4 regions of the Leptolyngbya sp. 7M genome follow, and region 4 is predicted to be linked to each of the others. Evidence: riboswitches for the same ligand, from Rfam matches in the RefSeq annotation. Region 4 holds a riboswitch; each other region holds the start of a gene.
The links. Region 4 has a riboswitch for cobalamin ahead of JVX88_RS02480 (ABC transporter substrate-binding protein). Riboswitches for the same ligand answer to the same signal wherever they lie in the genome.

Region 1 (4,541 bases), 2.6 Mb from region 4:
CTTGTCCAAACGCCGTTGCTAAGACGATGCACGCCGTTGCCGTCGGTCGCGAACCAAGTGCTTTCGTCCGAACTGTGAAGGATATCGTAGATGTAGTTCGAGATGTTGCGATCGGGCATATTTACCACGATCCAATGGTGGCCGTTGAAATATGCCGCACCATCCTGAGTTCCGACCCATGTTCTTCCGACGGCGTCGCGATCTATGGTCATTACTGAATTAGATGGGAGCCCGCTCTCATCGGTAAAGATCTTAAAAGCCGGCGACGCGATATCGAGGATATCGTTAGCCGCGATCTGTCCGCAAAACATTGCGAGCGACAGGGCGGTGATGCGAAGCGTTTTCACAATCTCAAAGGATGTCATAGAATGGGCCGGAGGTTTTGAGTTAAGAGATTATCTTAGAGCCCGGAATTTGTGTCAATGGGTTTACCGATAACACATCGGCCCAATACAACAAGGTCGCTGCTATGTCATCAGAATATCGGATCGAAAGATGGACGGAGGTTGCTGCCCCTAATGCCGCGATGCTTCGCCTCCGAATGATAATGGAAGGTTATTCCGTATTTCAATGGGCAGACCATCCCGGTACCTTTTACGGACCTCACAAACACGAAACATTCCAGTCGCATTGGGTTATCTCCGGACGCCTTGAGCTTACGGTTGCGGGAAGCGGAACATTTGAGTTAGGGCCGGGTGACAGAGATTTTATGCCGCCTGATACGTATCACAGGCGTTGGGTGTTCGCAATCAGGTTACTTTATTGATCAACTCGTCAAGGTTGATGTCCAGAACCGAAACGCTCAGATCTGGCATCAATCTGACTGTTATCCTGGTGAACCCGTGTTTGTAGCAGTCCCCGATGCGGCAACCGAGGATGAAGGAGTGATTTTATCAGTTGGACTAGACAGCCAAACTCAGAACTCGTTCCTGTTAATCTTGAATGCTCACTCTTGGGATGAAATGGCGCGGGTCCAGTTGCCTTATCACCTGCCGTTCGATTTTCACGGTCAGTATTTTGATCCGATTGCGTCGTCTTGGTCCTACCTGCATCGATAGGCTTGACGAGTCGATTAAGCGCTGATTCCCAATTCCTGTTCTACCCGCAGTAGATTTTGAATCCGAGCTTCTGTAGACGGATGGGTAGCAAATAGGTTGGCCAAAAACTGACCGGAAAACGGATTGATGATCAACAGCGGTTCAAAAGCTGGATTTGCCTGCATCGGCATTTGACGAGCACCCGCTTCTAGCCGCTGTAAGGCTCTGGCTAAAGCGCGGGGATTTCCAGTCAAACGGGCTGCTCCCGCATCGGCCTCAAACTCCCGCGTCCGTGAAATCGCCATTTGAATTACGGAAGCCGCCAACGGAGCCAGGATGATCGCAAACAACATGCCAAACGGATTGCCGCCCTCCCGATTTCGTCCTCCGCCAAACATCATGCCGAACTGCATCACCTGGGCCAGATAGGAAATCGCTCCAGCCACGGTCGCAGCTACGGCCTGGGTTAGGGTATCGCGATTTTTGATGTGGCTCAGTTCATGGGCAATCACGGCTTCGAGTTCATCGGCTGGCAGTAGGTTGACAATGCCCTGCGTCACGGCCACGGCAGCATTTTGCGGATTGCGTCCGGTAGCGAAGGCGTTGGCTCCCATGGATGGCACCACATATAGACGCGGCATCGGTAGACCAGCCCGTTGGGATAGGCGCTCCACCATTGCATACAGTTCGGGCGCTTGTGCCTGACTCAGTGGCTGAGCACGATAGGCCGCCAAAGCAATTTTGTCTGAAGAGTACCAGGAGACGAAATTGGTCACTGCTGCGATGATCAACCCAATCAGCGCACCGCTGGATCCCCCGATCCAGTAGCCCAGTGCAATCAGCAGCCCACTCAGTAACCCTAATAGCGCAACGGTTTTAGCTTGATTCATATACCGATAACCCCAGTGAATACCGTATTAAACTATCCAGATGCGGCAAATTGATAGTTATCTGAATTGTATCGGCTATGGCCTGAATACAACAGTGAAACGCACGATCCTGGTAGTACGGATTTGCTTACCTGCTGTGGCTGAATTGGTCTTTTTCTGGGCTTGATCTTTTTCTGGGCTTGATCTTGTTCTGGGCTTGGTCTAGTTGCTAACAGCTTCAATGTACTGACTGTCCATCAGAAACGCGCCTTTGGCAAACCGCACGCCCCAAAACCCACCCGGACGCCGATCTAGCACCACTCCCTCTTCGCCCAATTGAATCACGTTGGGTGGACGCAGCATCGGCATCGGTTCAGCCGTTTTGACATAGGCAGGCAGCGCAATCACTCGCACCCGATCGCCCACATTAAATTCTTTAGCATCAGTCATAGTGAAAGGTTTGAGTTTTGAGTTAGGTCAATGAGGAGGTCAGTGAACCAAACTGGTTAGCACCTACATTCAGATCCTACAACGCTTACAAAAATGCTCACAAATGTCTCGGTGGCAGACAGAGCGAAGTACGCCACATGCCAACTCAAAACTCAAAACTTTTCTTACGGTTTCTTACGGTACTTGCCAGATGCGTTGATGATATTGCTCTGGCTCAGCGTAGGGGTCGCTGGCTGGATGGTCATGACTGTGCGCGTGGTCATGACTGTGGGCATGGTGATCACCATGAGAAGGGCCGTGGCTGTGGGAGTGCGGGCTATCGGAGTGGTCGTGGTGATGCGCATGGTCGTGCGCGTGGTCATGATGGTGATGGCCACCCTGACCAACGGCAGCTAGACGGAACTTGCACATTTCGCAGTTCATCTGCACCTGCCCAAGCTGGGTTTCGATTTCGCGTTCCCGCAATACCTGAAATAGCTGGGGATGCAGCCCCATTTCCGGTAGGTAAACCATTGAGATGTCTGGGTATAACTCCTGCTGCTCTGCTGTAATCATGAAGATTTTCTTGACGAGCGCTCCTGTAAACAGGAAGTAGGGCAGGACAATAATTCGCTTTGGTTCGTATAGCCGAGCGCGACGGAAACCTTCCTCCAATCGGGGGTGGGTAATCCCTATAAAACAGGTTTCCACAGTGTGGTAGCCGCTGCCTTCCCAGAGCATACGCGCCATTTTGAACACATCGCCATTGGCATCCGGATCGCTGGAACCACGCCCCACAAACAGCAGCACCGTATCTTGCCGGCCGATGCCTCTAGGGTTCCACTCTGGGCGGTCTAATTCCTCCAGCCGCGTGCGCCACAGGTCTAATAAGGCAGGAGTGATGCCAAAGTGGCGACCATAGTGAAATTTCACTTGTGGATGGCGCAGGCGGGCGCGATCTAGTTCGTTCGTAACATCAAACTTGTTATGGCGAGCCGCGAACAGCAGAATTGGCAGTGCCGATAAATCGGTGTAGCCCAGCTCAACGCATTGGTCAACTCCCTGCTGAATCGTGGGTTCGGTTAGCTCCAAGAAGCAGGGAATTACCGGACGGGACGAATCGAGCGCTTGATAGGCGGTGGCAAAATCGAGCAGACCTTGACGTCCTTCTAGATCCCGACTCCCGTGCCCAATCAACAGGACAGGACGCTGGAGCGGCAGTGGTGGCAGGATCACCGATTGACTCGATGCTGGCATGAACGGCAAGGTGTCAGCTGGGGAGACCTGAATCAAATGATTACTATTGGTAAAAGTCATGGAGAGAGCGGACTCCTTCCCTGTGCGACGCAGGAAATAGAGTGAAAAAGCAGCAAGACGGTGTTCTGGCTTAAAAAAGTTTTGAGTTTTAAGTTTTGAATGACTAAACTTAGAACTTAAAACTTAGAACCTAAAACTTTTCTCACAGTTGCGGCACAGCGTTGGCATTACACCAAACTTTCCCGCTCAAGCTACTGTTCACGTTTGCTCCGCTATCTTATCTCATCGCCTGTAGCTAAACATACCTGGGGAGGGGATACTTACCAGCGGATATTGGTTTTGGAGCGGCTCGACGGTGGTAAGGTTGGCCGAACGGACGGCTGAGGAAAAGCTTGAAACTGAGGCGGAGTGGACGGAGCACCATCCGAAAGGATGCGAGCAATCACCGGTGATGGCAATTCAGCCTGGTCTGCCTTCGCCTACGCAAACTATGGGCTGTTACTCGCTACCCAAGGGGATACGCAAACCGCCTATCGCTTTGGCCAGTTAGCGATTCAGTTGTTGGAGCAACTCGATGCCACAACCCTGAAGCCGAAAACCTTTACGATTGTCTATGGGATGATCACGCACTGGCAGCAACTCCTATCCGGTTCGCTTGGGCCGCTTTTGGAGGCGTATCACAATGGTCTGGCAGTGGGGGATATTGAGTATGCCGCCTATTGCATTCTGCACCACAACGAGTATGCCTACTTTTGCGGGCAAGAACTGAATCAGCTCGCAGGACAATTCGCGACCTACAGTGCGGCATTGACTCAAATCAAGCAAATTAACACACTGACCTATCACGAAATTTATCGACAGGCTGTATTAAACTTGCTGGAATCGCCAGAGAATCCGGCTCATTTGGTCGGAGAGGCGTATGATGAAACATCCTCGTTGCTGTTGCATC
Region 2 (4,541 bases), 2.9 Mb from region 4:
ATTTGAACTGGAAACGCATCTGCATAAGATCACGAAACTCGAAGACTTTTTGGCGGACCGCCTCACGCCAGATAACGATGAAGATCGCCAAGCAGTTACGTCGGCTTTTGTCTTCTGCGGCCTAGGTAACCCGGAGAGTTTTTTGACTATGCTTAAGGAAGAGGGATTTAATGTCGTTGGCCATCGAAACTATGGCGACCATAAAGCCTACCGGCAATCGGACGCCATTGATCTTGGATCAAACGCTCAAGACTCCGGAGCGCGTTTTCTTTTGACCACTGCAAAGGACGCGGTGAAACTTGAAAAGATAAGATTTGATCTTCCCGTCTTCGTTGTCGAAACCACCCCGAAGATCAATGAAATGGATGCGTTTGTCAGGATAATTACTCCTTCTTATTCTTAGAGGGAGGCTCCTTTTTGTCGCCCCAATAAAAAGCACGAACGACCAACACGTAAACCAGAAGACAGATCAGCAAGAGTAAAACGAAAAAAATTACAAGCCAGGCAAGCGGGGACATCAGTAATTTTCCTCCGCAGTCGTCGAAGTCGTGTCCTGGCCTATTCCGTCAAAAAGCGTTCGCGTTCCGCGATGTTCAAGCACGTGCCGATAGATAACCGTAAAAAGTGCAACTAAAGGTATTGCGACGAATACGCCGGGAATACCGGCTACCTGTTCACCAGCCAAGACTGAAAGGATTATGAGCAGCGGATGCAGATGCAGTCCACCTCGGACAATTCGCGGATAAGTAACATAGTCGTGAAATATCCTGAGCGCGATAAGAAATATCGCTACATACAAGGCCCTCCACGGATCCTGTCCGAAAGCAGCTGTTGTTGTCGCAATAATGCCTATTGAAAGTGGGCCGAGCAGTGGGACAAATTCAAAAATGCCTGCTAATATGCCCAAAAGCAGGGCATATCTTAATCCAAGAAAGTAGAATCCGATCGTGCAAATAGTTCCGATCAGGACGCACGAGATCAGTTGCGCGCGTGTGTAGGCCGCAAGCGTTGAATTTATGTCCTGCATCACTGCATCCGCACGAACGCGCAAACGTCCGGCGGGGAAAAATCTTAATACCGCAAGCCTGATGGAGTTTATGTCCTTTAGCAAAAAAAACGTTAGAAACGGGACGACGACCAGAAACGGCATATACGTAACAGCATTTATAACCGCATTGCCGAATGCGGCTGTAACTTGCTGGCCGATCATAGCTGCCTGATCACTTATCCGTGATTGGAACTCTTCTGGGATACGAAGACGGTCGAATCGCCGATTCAGATCGTTCAGTGTCTGCCTTGCTGAAATCGCAAAGGCAGGCAGGCTCTCACCAAGCTCTTTCCCCTGCTGCACAACACGCGGTGCAATGTAAGAGATACCGGTGCCTAACAACCCGAAAACTAAAATGAATGCCAATACGATGGCCAGCGAACGCGGCATAACGCGTTCAAGTCCGCGCGATTTGAACGGCAGCCGGATAAGCTTTACCAATGGATCGATCAGATAGGCAAGAAAGATGGCGATAACCAAAAGGAAGAAAAGGTAGGTTAACGATGTGATGATCACCTCAAGCCGATTGGCGATGAAAAGAAGGATAAGCGTTACGACAACTATTCTGACAACAGCCCCGACCGAGGGCCATGAACTATCGATCAAAGGCCGTTTCGGACGCAACGTACCTTCTGGCACCGCTATCGTCGGCTCTTCTGAACTAATAGGTGATCCTTCCTTTTCGTCCATCTGTCTGCCCTCTATGCAATTACCTGGCAAATGCTACCGAACCCGATCCTCGTTCTTAAGATCTATTCCCGATGTTTGCTGTCCAACCGAAACATCCTGAACATCAAAACGCTGGCGGACCGCAGACAGGATCTCTGACGTTAGTACGAAGTTCGTACCAATGATCAACGCTTTGCCCTCGTCAGAGATCTCACGACGGTTAACCTCGCTTGGGATGTTGGCGGCAAGATACCGCTTATCATCGGCGTCGAATGGGCCGTCGTCTTTTCGACGGATCACGTAGATAGCCTCAAAGCCTGCGGTCCGCATTGATCCGAGATCAGTTTCAAAACTGGTTCTGGCCGGTTCTACTTTCTGTTCGAATACATTTGCGGGCGGATTTTCCTCGCCGGATCGGATTATGCGCTGATTCGGTCCGCACCCTGTAGAGCTAAAGGCTGCGATAAACGCAATTCCTAAGATAATATGCCTAAAGATCATTTAGGATCCTGGTTCTCGTCGTTAACGTCGGGATCTTCCACTGGGATATTAGCATTTGAGCGACGTTCCTCTTCATCAAGGATTCGTTTTTCTTCCTCGGTCTCCGGTTCGTCATCGACTGCCGGAGGCTGCCCTTTAATGGCTCTGATCCTCAAGATCCTTGCCTCATCGTCTTCGTAAACGATGTCCGCCCAGCCGGTATCAAGCAGTTTTGCGATCATCGTTTCATTCTCACGAGCATCCGCAAAAACATAGTTCGCACCGAAGCGATCACGGATCGCCGGCCCGGCCTCATCCATCTTCCCCTCGGTTATCTCCGTCAGCAACTTATACAGATCGGGATCTTTTGAGTAAAGATAATTCGGATCAAGCCCGTAAACATAGCTGTGCTTCTGGTTATAAAAGAACAGCTTCGGGAAATCGTCCCAATTCGCATTGAAGATACGTTCACCGGCCGGCATGTTTTCTTCTCCGCGGTCGTTAATTCCGGTCGCCCAGGCCATTGCCCGCTCGTAGCGGTCGTTTGCCTCATTTGCCGCGATCGTTCCCATCAGGCCGCCATGGTCGATGCCGAATCGCTGCAAACCGACCATACCGATCAGAAAATAGATGAAGAGAAAGCCACCGATAATCCAAACGGCCGCTTGTTATTGGCTTTTACGGGCACAGCGACCACCTAAGCGACGACCTACTAGTGAGGTTGCTAGTGTACCACTGCCGCTTGCTAGGGAATGTGGCTAGGGAAACGATCAGTCATTCAACCCAATGAGGTAAAGATAGTGCTAGTGCAGGCATCCTGCTCGTTTCCGGTGCGATGTTTGTAGGTAATAGAGCAACTTTTAGCTTGTTTAGGTCAACCGGGCGGTACCGGCGGTAATACTGCTACTAGTCCGCGTTTCATGGCGGCGGGCCGCTCTCCATAGGGAACATTGCCGGTTGGATGGTGAGTATATTGGCGACCAAACTGCATCAGCTCTGGAATTGATTGCTGAGGCGACAGGTCACTAAAGATGAAGGTCAGTTTCTCAGCTGCCGCAAATGCCACCACACAGGAGCGACTACAGACGCCCATACAGCGCACTGGTTGAATCTGAATGCGCTCATGCCAATCACAATCGTTTACTGCTGCCGTGATCTGGTTGAATAGCTGTTCACCCCCACTCAGTCCAGCACCATGCGATTCAGGCTGTGGCTGATTGGTTTTAGAAAATCGGCAAAGAGTGCAAACAAACAAAGTATGGTGAGTCATAGTTGATGATATTGAACAAACAAAACTGATAACTAGGTGTAATTTCTAATTGATTTTGGATTAATTTTGAGTTGATTTTCATTGCTGCATCAACTTGAACAATCCGAGTGGCTGGCTAGAGCTAATAACAGATCATCAAGCGGCGGATATCAAGCAAATTGTTAGCAATTTTTCGTTAGCGGCAGGCAGAATGCTTGTGCACACACGCAAGTGTATGCTGCTTGATTAGCTTGCATCGTCTAGGATTATAGATTCGTGAACTATGCTGAATAACTCATTTACCCATCGCGCTTTACTAATCGCAGCCAAATTTGTCAGCCCAAAAGCCGCCAGCAAGTAATCGCTCAATAGAGCACTGGCTCTATTACTCGTGGATTGGCGCAAAAAAAATCGGAAACGAGATGGTGCAGCGATGCCCTGGCCGTAAGACAGGCCAGATTTGAATTTTGTTACTAGCAAGTAAGGCAGAAGTCAAAATCATCTATACCTCGCAGATGAGAGACGGTGAATCAAATCGGCGGGCATTCTGACTGGGAAAGTTACTTGCACCTTCCTTCACAGCTGCGGGACAGTACCGGACTTGCACCAGATTTTCCCCCTTACGTCTGATGGCTGTTCCCCACCAGAGCCGATCTCAATGCAGTACCACCATACCACCAATGCGGGATAACGGGCATCTGAATTCACCAGGCTTTACGATTGCAATATACGATTGCAATAAATTTATTCGCTTTGCCTATCAAACCGGAGTATCAGAGTGACTGACTACATCCTCTGGTTTGGATTGAGCTGACTTGGCAAGGGCTGCTTGCTTCGCTTCATAAAACCGATAGGCAATTTGTCCCAAGGAGTAGATCAACACAGCGTTACTGGCAATCCCAATGCCCGCTCCAACCAGCGGAATCGCTTCAACCAAGCTCAACCCGGTCTTGAGCACGCCTGATCCCCCGGTGGATAAACCCCAAATCGCTAAAACTTCGCCGCGTCGGGTTGGCTCATGTAGCGAAAACCCGTATACTGCCGCAATTCGATAGACCATATCGGCCTGTAGAGCAGTTACCGCCGCAATATCAA
Region 3 (4,541 bases), 2.7 Mb from region 4:
TGAGGCGTACACTGTCATTTCCAGCACCTTGCTCTAGGGTTAAGGTGTCACCTGCTTTAGCAGAGCCTACGAACTCGACCGTATCACTTCCTGCGCCACCGAGCATCACATCACTGCCATCACCATCGATCCAGAACATGCGGTCGTTGCCATCGCCAGCAAACATGCGGTCGTCTCCGCGATTACCAGCCAAAAAGTCATCACCCTCGCCGCCGATTAAGATATCAATCCCGTCACCCCCGTTGAGGGAATCGTTCCCACCTAAACCACTTAAGGTATCATCGCCTGTCAACCCGTTGATGATATCTCTTTCAGCAACTCCTGAACGATCACCAGTAATATTGTCGTTTAAGTCCGATCCATTAATGAGAGCCATCGTTCGTTCGTCCTTTTTAAAATAAATCAGTGATTTTGTTTGCGTTTGATTGAAAAATTACTTTATTCTTATTCGAAAATAGTCAATTGAATGAATCTTTTGTCTTTACTTCGAATCAAGCTTTTGTTCAACCATGAATCTAATCTAGGATTTAAAGTTGAAGTTGCCAGTAAGCGAAAGTTAGAAAATTACAAATATACTTTAAAGTAGAAAGATATACCACTCTTGGGTACGTTCCAATCTCAAAAAGAAAACTCTGATCCCGCAGATAAATTCTGGCAAGATCAGAGGACATCAAGGAGACACAAACTAAAGTTGTTTAGGAGACGTTCAGATTACATTTTTATAATGCATCTAAACAAAGACGAACTGGTTTCTATTATTGAGATTGAGCGTACCACTGCCAACATCCTGCACAATCGCAATCAGCTCATCGGGTGCAAACAGATTCGGACGCGGCCTGAAAATTCCCACATCTTGAGCAACTGTACCTCGACTGAGTGGACCGCGAGGATCAAGATCCCGAATTACATACTCATTTGGTGCTCCAACCAGTTGAATTATATCCAGACCGGAAACGAAATCTACAATGTGGGCGAAATCGCTGACGCCATCCATGCCTGTCCTGATGTCGTTGCCGCCGTCAAAGTCATTATTGCCATCGTCATAAAAAACTCGCGCCCGACCACCAGCCCGATCGCCTAAGACGAATCGATCTCTTGCTGCACCACCGATCAGAGTATCGATCTCACCACGCCCCGGATTGACAAAGTCGCCCGAATTCACACCTAGCAAAACGTCATTGCCATTGTTGCCGAACAGATTGTCGCTGCCTGCGCCGCCCTCCATCGTATCGCTCTGATTGCCTGCTAGTAGATTATCGTTGCCAAAATCACCAAAGATATTCATCGTGGCCCTACCGTTATCCCGCGCATCCAGGAAGTCGTTGCCAGATCCACCAGAGAAGCGAATCGAAGAAACCCCAGAGCCGATTAAACTACCCACCGTGAGGGTATCATTGCCTTCAACACCGTTAATTTCAAACCGTTCGACGGTATCAACCTTCAGCGTAACCGGGCCCAAGTTGGTGCGTCGGAGAAACACAGTATCGCTAGTCAGATCGTGAGTCAGGGTGAGGATGTCGCCGTTGGGACGATTAGCTGCAAAAGCGCCTGTGAATAGGTGAAACAGGCCCTGACCGGGTATGGCAATGCTGGCAAGCAGGAGGTGCAGCAAGCCGTAGCCCGAGAGTTGAATCTTGATAAAAATTCCCCGTCCCGATGATGCGGCTGATGGGTTAGCCCTAGCGCTGGCAGCTTGGTTTCAAAGTTAGTTCCCAAAGCTGGCTGATATGCCATTCAGTCTCATTAATCTAAGATAGTGGGCTGTTAAGCATTGGGTGTGTTAATCTGCAAATAGCCTATTGGTTCTGGTGGGGAGCAGCCATCAGACGTAAGGGGGAAAGCTCGGTGCAAATCCGACACTGTCCCGCAACTGTAAGCGATGCGAGATGGATGATTTTTGATTAGCTGCATCAGCGCGATCCAAAATCTATTCTCGATTTGAAATCGTAAGTCAGGATGCTCGCCAATAGCGCCAACGCACTTCGGTGTATTGATCTAATGCATTGATTCAATACGTCAAGTGGTTCGTTTCCTGTTGTTTTTCATCTGCGAGGTACGGATGATGGTGAACTTGGCTCTCCTAGAATTAATTAGTTGTAAACGCTCTGATTTAGATCTGCATCAGCTTCCAGTCTCTGTTGATAAGCAGCATAGAATTGTAATTAGAGCATGGTATAGAAATTGAGGCATCTGCTGGACACGTGACTAGAATTAGGGCTTGAGCGTACGGAGAAACTCGCGAAAGAACGTGCGACGTGCGACGTATGTTATGTGCAAAGAACGATACGAGAAACAGGAATTCTCGTTCTTTAGAGATAGAGTGAACGCAGAAAATCTGGCATGGGAGAGCAAGCATGCAATACAGCAATGGTGTCTGGCCTGGGTATGTCAGTCACTGGCAAGGTTCGTTTATTCGACAAAATATTTTAATCATTGGATACATAGCTTGGAATGAATACTTGAATGCTGGACGGGGTATGGTGGTCTGTGAGATCATAGACGCTCTTCATCCAGCTATTGACTGGAGCCTTGATCTGGTAGCGTTTAGACCGGCTTTTATTCCTCGGTGCCGAGCTGCAAACTACTTACGCAGACTGGATCTGGAGGAAGACGTGGTTGATGCTCTGCTGGAGACAATCGAAACCTATGATCCCATGCGAGCAATTGTGGCTCTGGTCAATGGCAATGATGAAGTAGATTGCAGTCTGCTGCAAAATCTGAAGATTTCTCCTGTAGACTGCTGCGAACAAGTGTTGCGTCGCTGGCCAGAGTTTCAACCTGGTTTAATGCCTCCGAGGCGAATAGCGTAAGAACCAACTGAGCGTTAGCCCGGCTGAGTCGATGGTTGAATGGTCTGTTGTAGTGCTAGTTCCCCAGCGGCAAGTCGCTTAGTTTCAGTGGATGAATTTGATCAAAAGTGATCAGATGGTAATGCAGGGTGCAGTGAAGGAAGTTAGAGAACATTCCTATACCGCTTTCAACTCAAGTGATTGGCTTCGTCGATCGGGGTTGCGGTTTGTTACAAACGTCGTATGAATTGAGGTTAAACCATGACTGCTGCAGTTCCCGCAAAACCAAAATATAATTGGAGTAATATTATCGTTCACACTGTACTTCATTTAACGTCATTGCTGGCATTCTTTCCTCAATTTTTTAGCTGGACAGGAGTGGCTGTGGCATTGTTACTCTATTGGATCACAGGAGCACTAGGCGTTACTCTCGGATGGCATCGCCTCGTGGCTCACCGTAGCTTCAAAGTTCCGAAATGGTTAGAGTACATTCTTGTTTTCTGTGGCACCCTATCCTTGCAAAAGGGACCAATCTGGTGGATTGGTTTGCATCGTCATCATCACCTGTACTCCGATCAGCCCACCGATCATCATGACTCTCGTAAAGGCTTCTGGTGGAGTCACACAATTCGCGATAAACAGCGCCGAGTCGCTAAAATCTTGCGTCAACTGGATGCCGCTGAAGAAAGTCTGCGAGCGCTAGGACTTTCATCCTCGTGGGAAACCGAAGATTTGCGCGACCAGCTGATGGACGAGATTCGACTATGGTGGCGGACCGATGAGCTGCACCAGTTTAAGCCCACGGTTTTGGACGAGGTAGACTACGCGCTGCACTATTTCCATGAGGTCTTATTTGACGCCATCCCCCAGCTCTATCAGCGGTTTTGTCGTTCGCTCCACACGACCTTCCCAGGTCTGCGTCCGCCGCAGCACAATTTCTGCAAGTTCGGCTCTTGGGTTGGTGCCGACCGCGATGGTAACCCCTCGGTAACGCCAGAAGTCACTTGGAAAACCGCCTGTTACCAGCGCAATTTGGTTTTGGGCAAGTATATTAACTCGGTGCACAACCTGATCAACTTGTTGAGCATGTCTCTGCACTGGAGTGATGTGCTGCCCGATCTGCTGGAATCGTTGGAGCAAGACCAGGTGCAGATGCCCGATATCTACGAGCAGTTGGCGATCCGCTATCGCCAAGAACCCTACCGCCTGAAGCTGGCTTACATTCAGAGACGGTTAGAAAATACGCGAGATCGCAGCCTCCAGCTCTATAACGGCGACTATCCCCAGTTTGAAGTGCCAGAAATTAATCCCGCTCTGGTCTATCGGTCCGGCAAGGAGTTTTTGGACGAACTGAAGCTGATTCAGCGCAACCTGAAGGAAACTGGCCTACAGAGCCGAGAACTGGAAACACTGATCTGCCAGGTGGAGATCTACGGATTTAATCTAGCCCATCTGGATATTCGCCAGGAAAGCTCTCGCCATTCGGACACACTGGCTGAAATCATTGATTATCTGCAAATTCTACCTAAGCCCTATGATGAACTGCCGGAGGAGCAAAAATGCCGTTGGCTAGCGACCGAACTGCAAACTCGCCGTCCGCTGATTCCGTTTGAGCTGCCCTTCTCGGAAAAAACCTGTGAAACGATTCAGACTTTTCGGATGGTGCGAACCCTGCAGCAGGAATTTGGTGCCGAGATCTGCCAGACCTACATTATCAGCATGAGCCACCATGCCAGCGATTTGCTCGAGGTG
Region 4 (4,541 bases):
CCCTCAGAAGCTTTGCGGAGAAACAGTATCACCGTATCGTCCTGTTTAAGCTTCGGACGGCCATAAAGCTCTCCATCTTCCTCATGGTCGCTCGGGCCCGCGACGGGAGTATCCTCGGAAACTTCATTTTCGCCGTCGCCGTCAGAGGTCTCTTCGCCAGAATAACGATATTCTTTCTCCTCTAGGACGAAGGACTTGCGGGTTTCGCCCTTCAGTGCCCTGGAGACGGTAAAGTACGATAGCTCGCGGCGCACGCTGTAATCATCGCCTTGTTCGACGAGTCCGCCATCTTCTGTTCGGTCGAAGGTGGCGACAAAAATGAAGCTACTACGCTTATAAAGAGAAAGAAGTGTTTCCGGTTCTTTTTCGCCGCACCGGCGGGCGTGTGTTTCCACAGGGCTTATAAATGTTGCGGCCAGGAGAACGATCACCATGGCAAACGAAATTAGCGACCTGATCATTTTCGTAAAGCTCCAGATTTCAAAAAGAAATTAGAATCAGCGCCTATTCAGAATGTTGAAATTTCAAAATAGTTGCTTGACCGCAGAAGCATACTCGCTCAGAAACCAAAAAGGCCGAAACGTTCCATTATTCCTGCTCAGAATGCAATTTTCTGTACGCTTCGGAACGGCTGAGTCCATATTCTCTGGCTGCCTTTTTCAGGGCTGTTCGGCGATCGTCGCCTGCGGCCTCCAGTTCGGCTATCCTTTCAGAGATCAAGGGCCTTTCAGTGCTCGGCCTTTCAAGATCGCTTTCGCGTTCCCGGTCAATGATAAGAACGTATTCTCCGCGAGCTTTTGCAGATGAAACGGAGGAAATCATCGAAGAAATTTTGCCGCGGAGGAACTCTTCGTGTACTTTGGTAAGTTCGCGCGCAAGCGATGCGCGACGGTCTCCGAGAATATCGAGGCAATCAGTGAGCGTGGAAGTGATCCTGTGCGGCGCTTCATAGAAGATAAGTGTTGCACCAATGGACCTTAGCTCGGCAAGCCTTTTTCGTCGCTCTGTTATTTTCGCAGGCAGAAATCCTTCAAAAAATATCTTATCGGTAGGGAGCCCGCTGGCTGATGCAGCTGCAACGAATGCTACAGCTCCCGGTATAGGGGTTACTTCAATACCTAGATCGATCGCACGTTTAACAAGTTCATTCCCGGGATCGCTGATGCCGGGCGTCCCAGCATCGGAAACTAGGGCGATCGTTGAACCTTTGATAAGCAGTTCTGCAAGGTGGTCCGACCGCTCACGCTCGTTATGCTCGTGATAACTGACCGTCTTTTTTCTGAGCCCGAAATGATTTAGCAATTTTTGGGTGTGGCGCGTATCCTCGCAGGCGATCAGATCGACCGAGGAGAGCACTTCCAGGGCCCGAGATGAAATATCGCCAAGATTGCCTATCGGTGTTGAGACAATGAAAAGTTTACCGTTATTTTTATCTTCCATCTCCGGTTCGGCTAAATCATAGCAAAGACTTGCCACGGGCAGAACATATACCGGGGCCCGGTTTGCCATATTGACAATCGCCGGATTCGGCATAATATTCTGCCACTTGTTCTTTTGTATCGGAACGTTGCAACTCGTGCATAACAAATCGGAACTTTAAAATGTGGTGATACGTGGGTGGAAGGTTCCCTGCTTACACTGAGAAGATCAATGTGCCGACAGTGGTGATCAACGTCGATGCGGAACCAATCCTTCCGATCGAAGTTACTGCCGACCGGCCCGAAAACATGGTCCCTAATTCGAGATACGTGGCGATAAAAGGCGGCGGACAGGCCTGCTCGGGACTCATGCGGACTAGGTTAACAACGTGATCTTGAGTATTGTTGGGCCCTGGAGTGTATCAGCATCGGATCCAACTTCTTCCGAAGAATCCACGTTAAGGATGCCGGATCAAGAATGAGTTCAGCCGAACCTCCGGATTGCCGAACGAATCGATGTGATCCACTTAGGGCCGCGTTGAATTCTGTCAATAATGAAGCTAATGATCCCGAAGATAACGGCTATCAGGATCAGCAAGACCCCAGTGACCGAGCGAAACCATGTCGGATGGAATAAAACCTGGATCGGCAAGACGTTCACTTTTGAGATATTTCGCCATATTCCCGCAGTCGCGACGGCCGCCGCCAGTTGAACCCGGCACCGCCCACCAGCAAAACCGGCCACCAATATACACGAGCCCCGCGATCACGGCACCTGCACCGGCAACTGCCGAGATCATTTCAAGAACAAAAACAGGGGTGCTTTGGCGTGGCCGTCTTCGTCGTCTTGCAGGAGGAGAATTGTCGTTTTGACTGATAATGTTCATTTCATAGCCTATTTCCGTAATATGATCTTACCACTGTCTTATTAACCGATCGCAAGAGAGTTCACTGACCATACAACCATGCCTTAGTGAATAAAGTCCATTACTAAACGAACGCTATATCAGTATGGTAAGGGTTGACATTCTGCAGCCATGGCGTAATAATCTGCCACTTGCTCTTTTAAATTGGAACGCTGCTGTAATAGTTCAGTTTCAAGGGGGAAGCCGGGTGAGAATCCCGCACGATCGCGTCACTGTGATTCGGAAATTTTGCCGATAAGTCAGGTCACCGACAGCAGCATTTTGCCGATAGCGTGTTTCGCGTAAAAGCACGACAGGCCAACAAAGGCGAAGTTTTGACGCCCTGTTCTTCTTGTTCGCATACGCGCGCGAAGGAGGAGCAGGGCGTTTTTATCTTGGATTTTGGATCTCAGATTTGTGCTTGACTGAAATGAAAGGATATCGGTCTTTGAAAAATGGCCCGTTAGTAATGGCTCTTGTAGTGTGCGGTGTCCTACTTGTTGGCTGTGAAACCCGACGCGCTGTACCCGACGGGCCGGTCACGGGAACATTTACCGACGATCTTGGCCGTGAGGTGAAGGTGCCGGTTCCGATGAACCGGGTCGTTTCGCTTGCTCCGAGCATTACAGAAATGCTTTTTGCTGCCGGAGCAGGTGATCGTCTGATCGGTGTGACGAGCTATTGCAACTATCCGGCAGAAACCGTAAACATCCAAAAGGTCGGCGATACGCTAACGCCCAATATCGAATCCATAGTTGCCCTAAGGCCGCAGGTGGTCTTTGTTTCAACCGCCTCACAGCTTGAGGCTTTTACAACGTTGCTAACCGAACAAAAGATCGCGGTTTACGTCCTGGATGTAAAGAAGATCGACGACGTTCCGGACCGTCTGCGACGCCTTGGGAAGATGTTCTGGACGAATGAGCCAGCGGAAAAAGCCGCCAAGGATTTCGAACAGCGCCAAAAGAATGTAGAAAGCACGGTCAAACAAGCCGAGCGGCCAAAGGTGTTCCTTCAGATATCGAACGAGCCTTTGTTCACCATCGGCAGTGATTCGTTCATGACAGAGCTAGTCGAGCTCGCCGGCGGCATTTCGCTGACGAAGGATATCACTGGCGGGTATCCAAAGATCAGCAAGGAAACAGCGTTAGCAATGGATCCTGATGTGATAGTTCTGTCGGACAGCGACGATAACCGCGAGCCGAATACTGTTTTCAGCAATTCAAAGGCCGTAAAGAATGGAAGAATAATTCGCGTCAACGCAGACATCCTGTCACGGCCGGGCCCGCGTTTGGCCGATGCGCTCGAACAGATCGCCGGGTTTTTGAATAAGTAGAAATTTACGAAAAGCTTCGGGCAGCCAGCTTTTGAAGAAAAAAGAAACATTTTGGTTTGGTTTGATCGCGGCGTTGGTGGTGACGTTGGTTTCAGCCATTCTGCTTGGAAGCGAGCGTGTCTCGGTATTTGAAATGACGGAGCAGGGGCGAGCGATCTTATTCGATATTCGGCTGCCCCGCGTATTGCTGGGGGCGTGTGTCGGAGCAAGTTTGGCGATTGCGGGAGCCTCACTGCAGGCTTTGCTAAGGAATCCGTTGGCCGAGCCCTATCTCCTTGGCGTTTCGAACGGAGCGGCATTGGGGACATTGCTGGCATTTGTTTTTCTGGATGGGCTTGCTTGGGCTCGTCCGTTACTCGCCTTTGCCGGTGCGATAATTGCGACCTTTGCCGTCTATCAGATGGCAAAAAGCCGCGCGGGAATGAACGTGGAGCGCTTGGTCTTGTCTGGCGTGATCGTTACAACTTTTCTCTCGTCGATCATCGTTTTGCTGACAAGTTTGCTTGATGCGGCTCGCCTGCGAGGTTACACATTCTGGCTGCTCGGTGATCTGTCGCAGGCGACCTACGATGGATTCTATATGACGCTTGCGGCGGCTACCGTTGGAACGGTTGTACTTTCAACTCAGGCTCGTGCTCTTAACCTAATGATGATCGGCGAACGCGACGCATTTGATTTTGGGGTGGAGGTTGGCCGAGTTCGCATCACCATATTCACGGTGGCAAGCGTCTTGGTCGGGACCGCAGTCGCAGCGAGCGGCTCGGTCGGATATGTCGGATTGATAGTTCCTCATCTCGTGCGGCTTGCGGTCGGCAGCGATAATCGGCTGGTCGTTCCGATGTCTGCGATTTCTGGAGCGATATTCGTGGTTTTGGCGGATACCGT

Region 1: another riboswitch for cobalamin. It lies ahead of JVX88_RS15285 (sirohydrochlorin chelatase); the one in region 4 lies ahead of JVX88_RS02480 (ABC transporter substrate-binding protein).
Region 2: another riboswitch for cobalamin. It lies ahead of JVX88_RS16720 (DUF1636 family protein); the one in region 4 lies ahead of JVX88_RS02480 (ABC transporter substrate-binding protein).
Region 3: another riboswitch for cobalamin. It lies ahead of JVX88_RS24850 (hypothetical protein); the one in region 4 lies ahead of JVX88_RS02480 (ABC transporter substrate-binding protein).

What each region holds. Positions count from the first base shown of each region.
Region 1 is NZ_CP070897.1:3,098,581-3,103,121, reverse strand. Features, by position in the region: gene JVX88_RS15310 (sensor histidine kinase) at 1-365, opposite strand, end outside; gene JVX88_RS15305 (cupin domain-containing protein) at 470-766, shown strand; gene JVX88_RS15300 (carotenoid oxygenase family protein) at 696-1,058, shown strand; gene JVX88_RS15295 (M48 family metalloprotease) at 1,073-1,927, opposite strand; gene sipA (regulatory protein SipA) at 2,129-2,356, opposite strand; gene JVX88_RS15285 (sirohydrochlorin chelatase) at 2,531-3,652, opposite strand; cobalamin riboswitch at 3,689-3,881, opposite strand; gene JVX88_RS15280 (ATP-binding protein) at 4,025-4,541, shown strand, end outside.
Region 2 is NZ_CP070897.1:3,358,801-3,363,341, forward strand. Features, by position in the region: gene JVX88_RS16700 (tetraacyldisaccharide 4'-kinase) at 1-403, shown strand, start outside; gene JVX88_RS16705 (AI-2E family transporter) at 518-1,738, opposite strand; gene JVX88_RS16710 (hypothetical protein) at 1,772-2,218, opposite strand; gene JVX88_RS16715 (hypothetical protein) at 2,215-2,811, opposite strand; gene JVX88_RS16720 (DUF1636 family protein) at 3,072-3,467, opposite strand; cobalamin riboswitch at 3,966-4,115, opposite strand; gene JVX88_RS16725 (EcsC family protein) at 4,207-4,541, opposite strand, start outside.
Region 3 is NZ_CP070897.1:4,813,824-4,818,364, reverse strand. Features, by position in the region: gene JVX88_RS24865 (calcium-binding protein) at 1-376, opposite strand, end outside; gene JVX88_RS43285 (hypothetical protein) at 731-1,612, opposite strand; cobalamin riboswitch at 1,784-1,983, shown strand; gene JVX88_RS24850 (hypothetical protein) at 2,355-2,810, shown strand; gene JVX88_RS24845 (phosphoenolpyruvate carboxylase) at 3,174-4,541, shown strand, end outside.
Region 4 is NZ_CP070897.1:504,537-509,077, reverse strand. Features, by position in the region: gene JVX88_RS02500 (hypothetical protein) at 1-461, opposite strand, end outside; gene rsmI (16S rRNA (cytidine(1402)-2'-O)-methyltransferase) at 589-1,533, opposite strand; gene JVX88_RS02490 (hypothetical protein) at 1,614-1,811, shown strand; gene JVX88_RS02485 (hypothetical protein) at 1,979-2,305, opposite strand; cobalamin riboswitch at 2,483-2,615, shown strand; gene JVX88_RS02480 (ABC transporter substrate-binding protein) at 2,772-3,656, shown strand; gene JVX88_RS02475 (FecCD family ABC transporter permease) at 3,688-4,541, shown strand, end outside.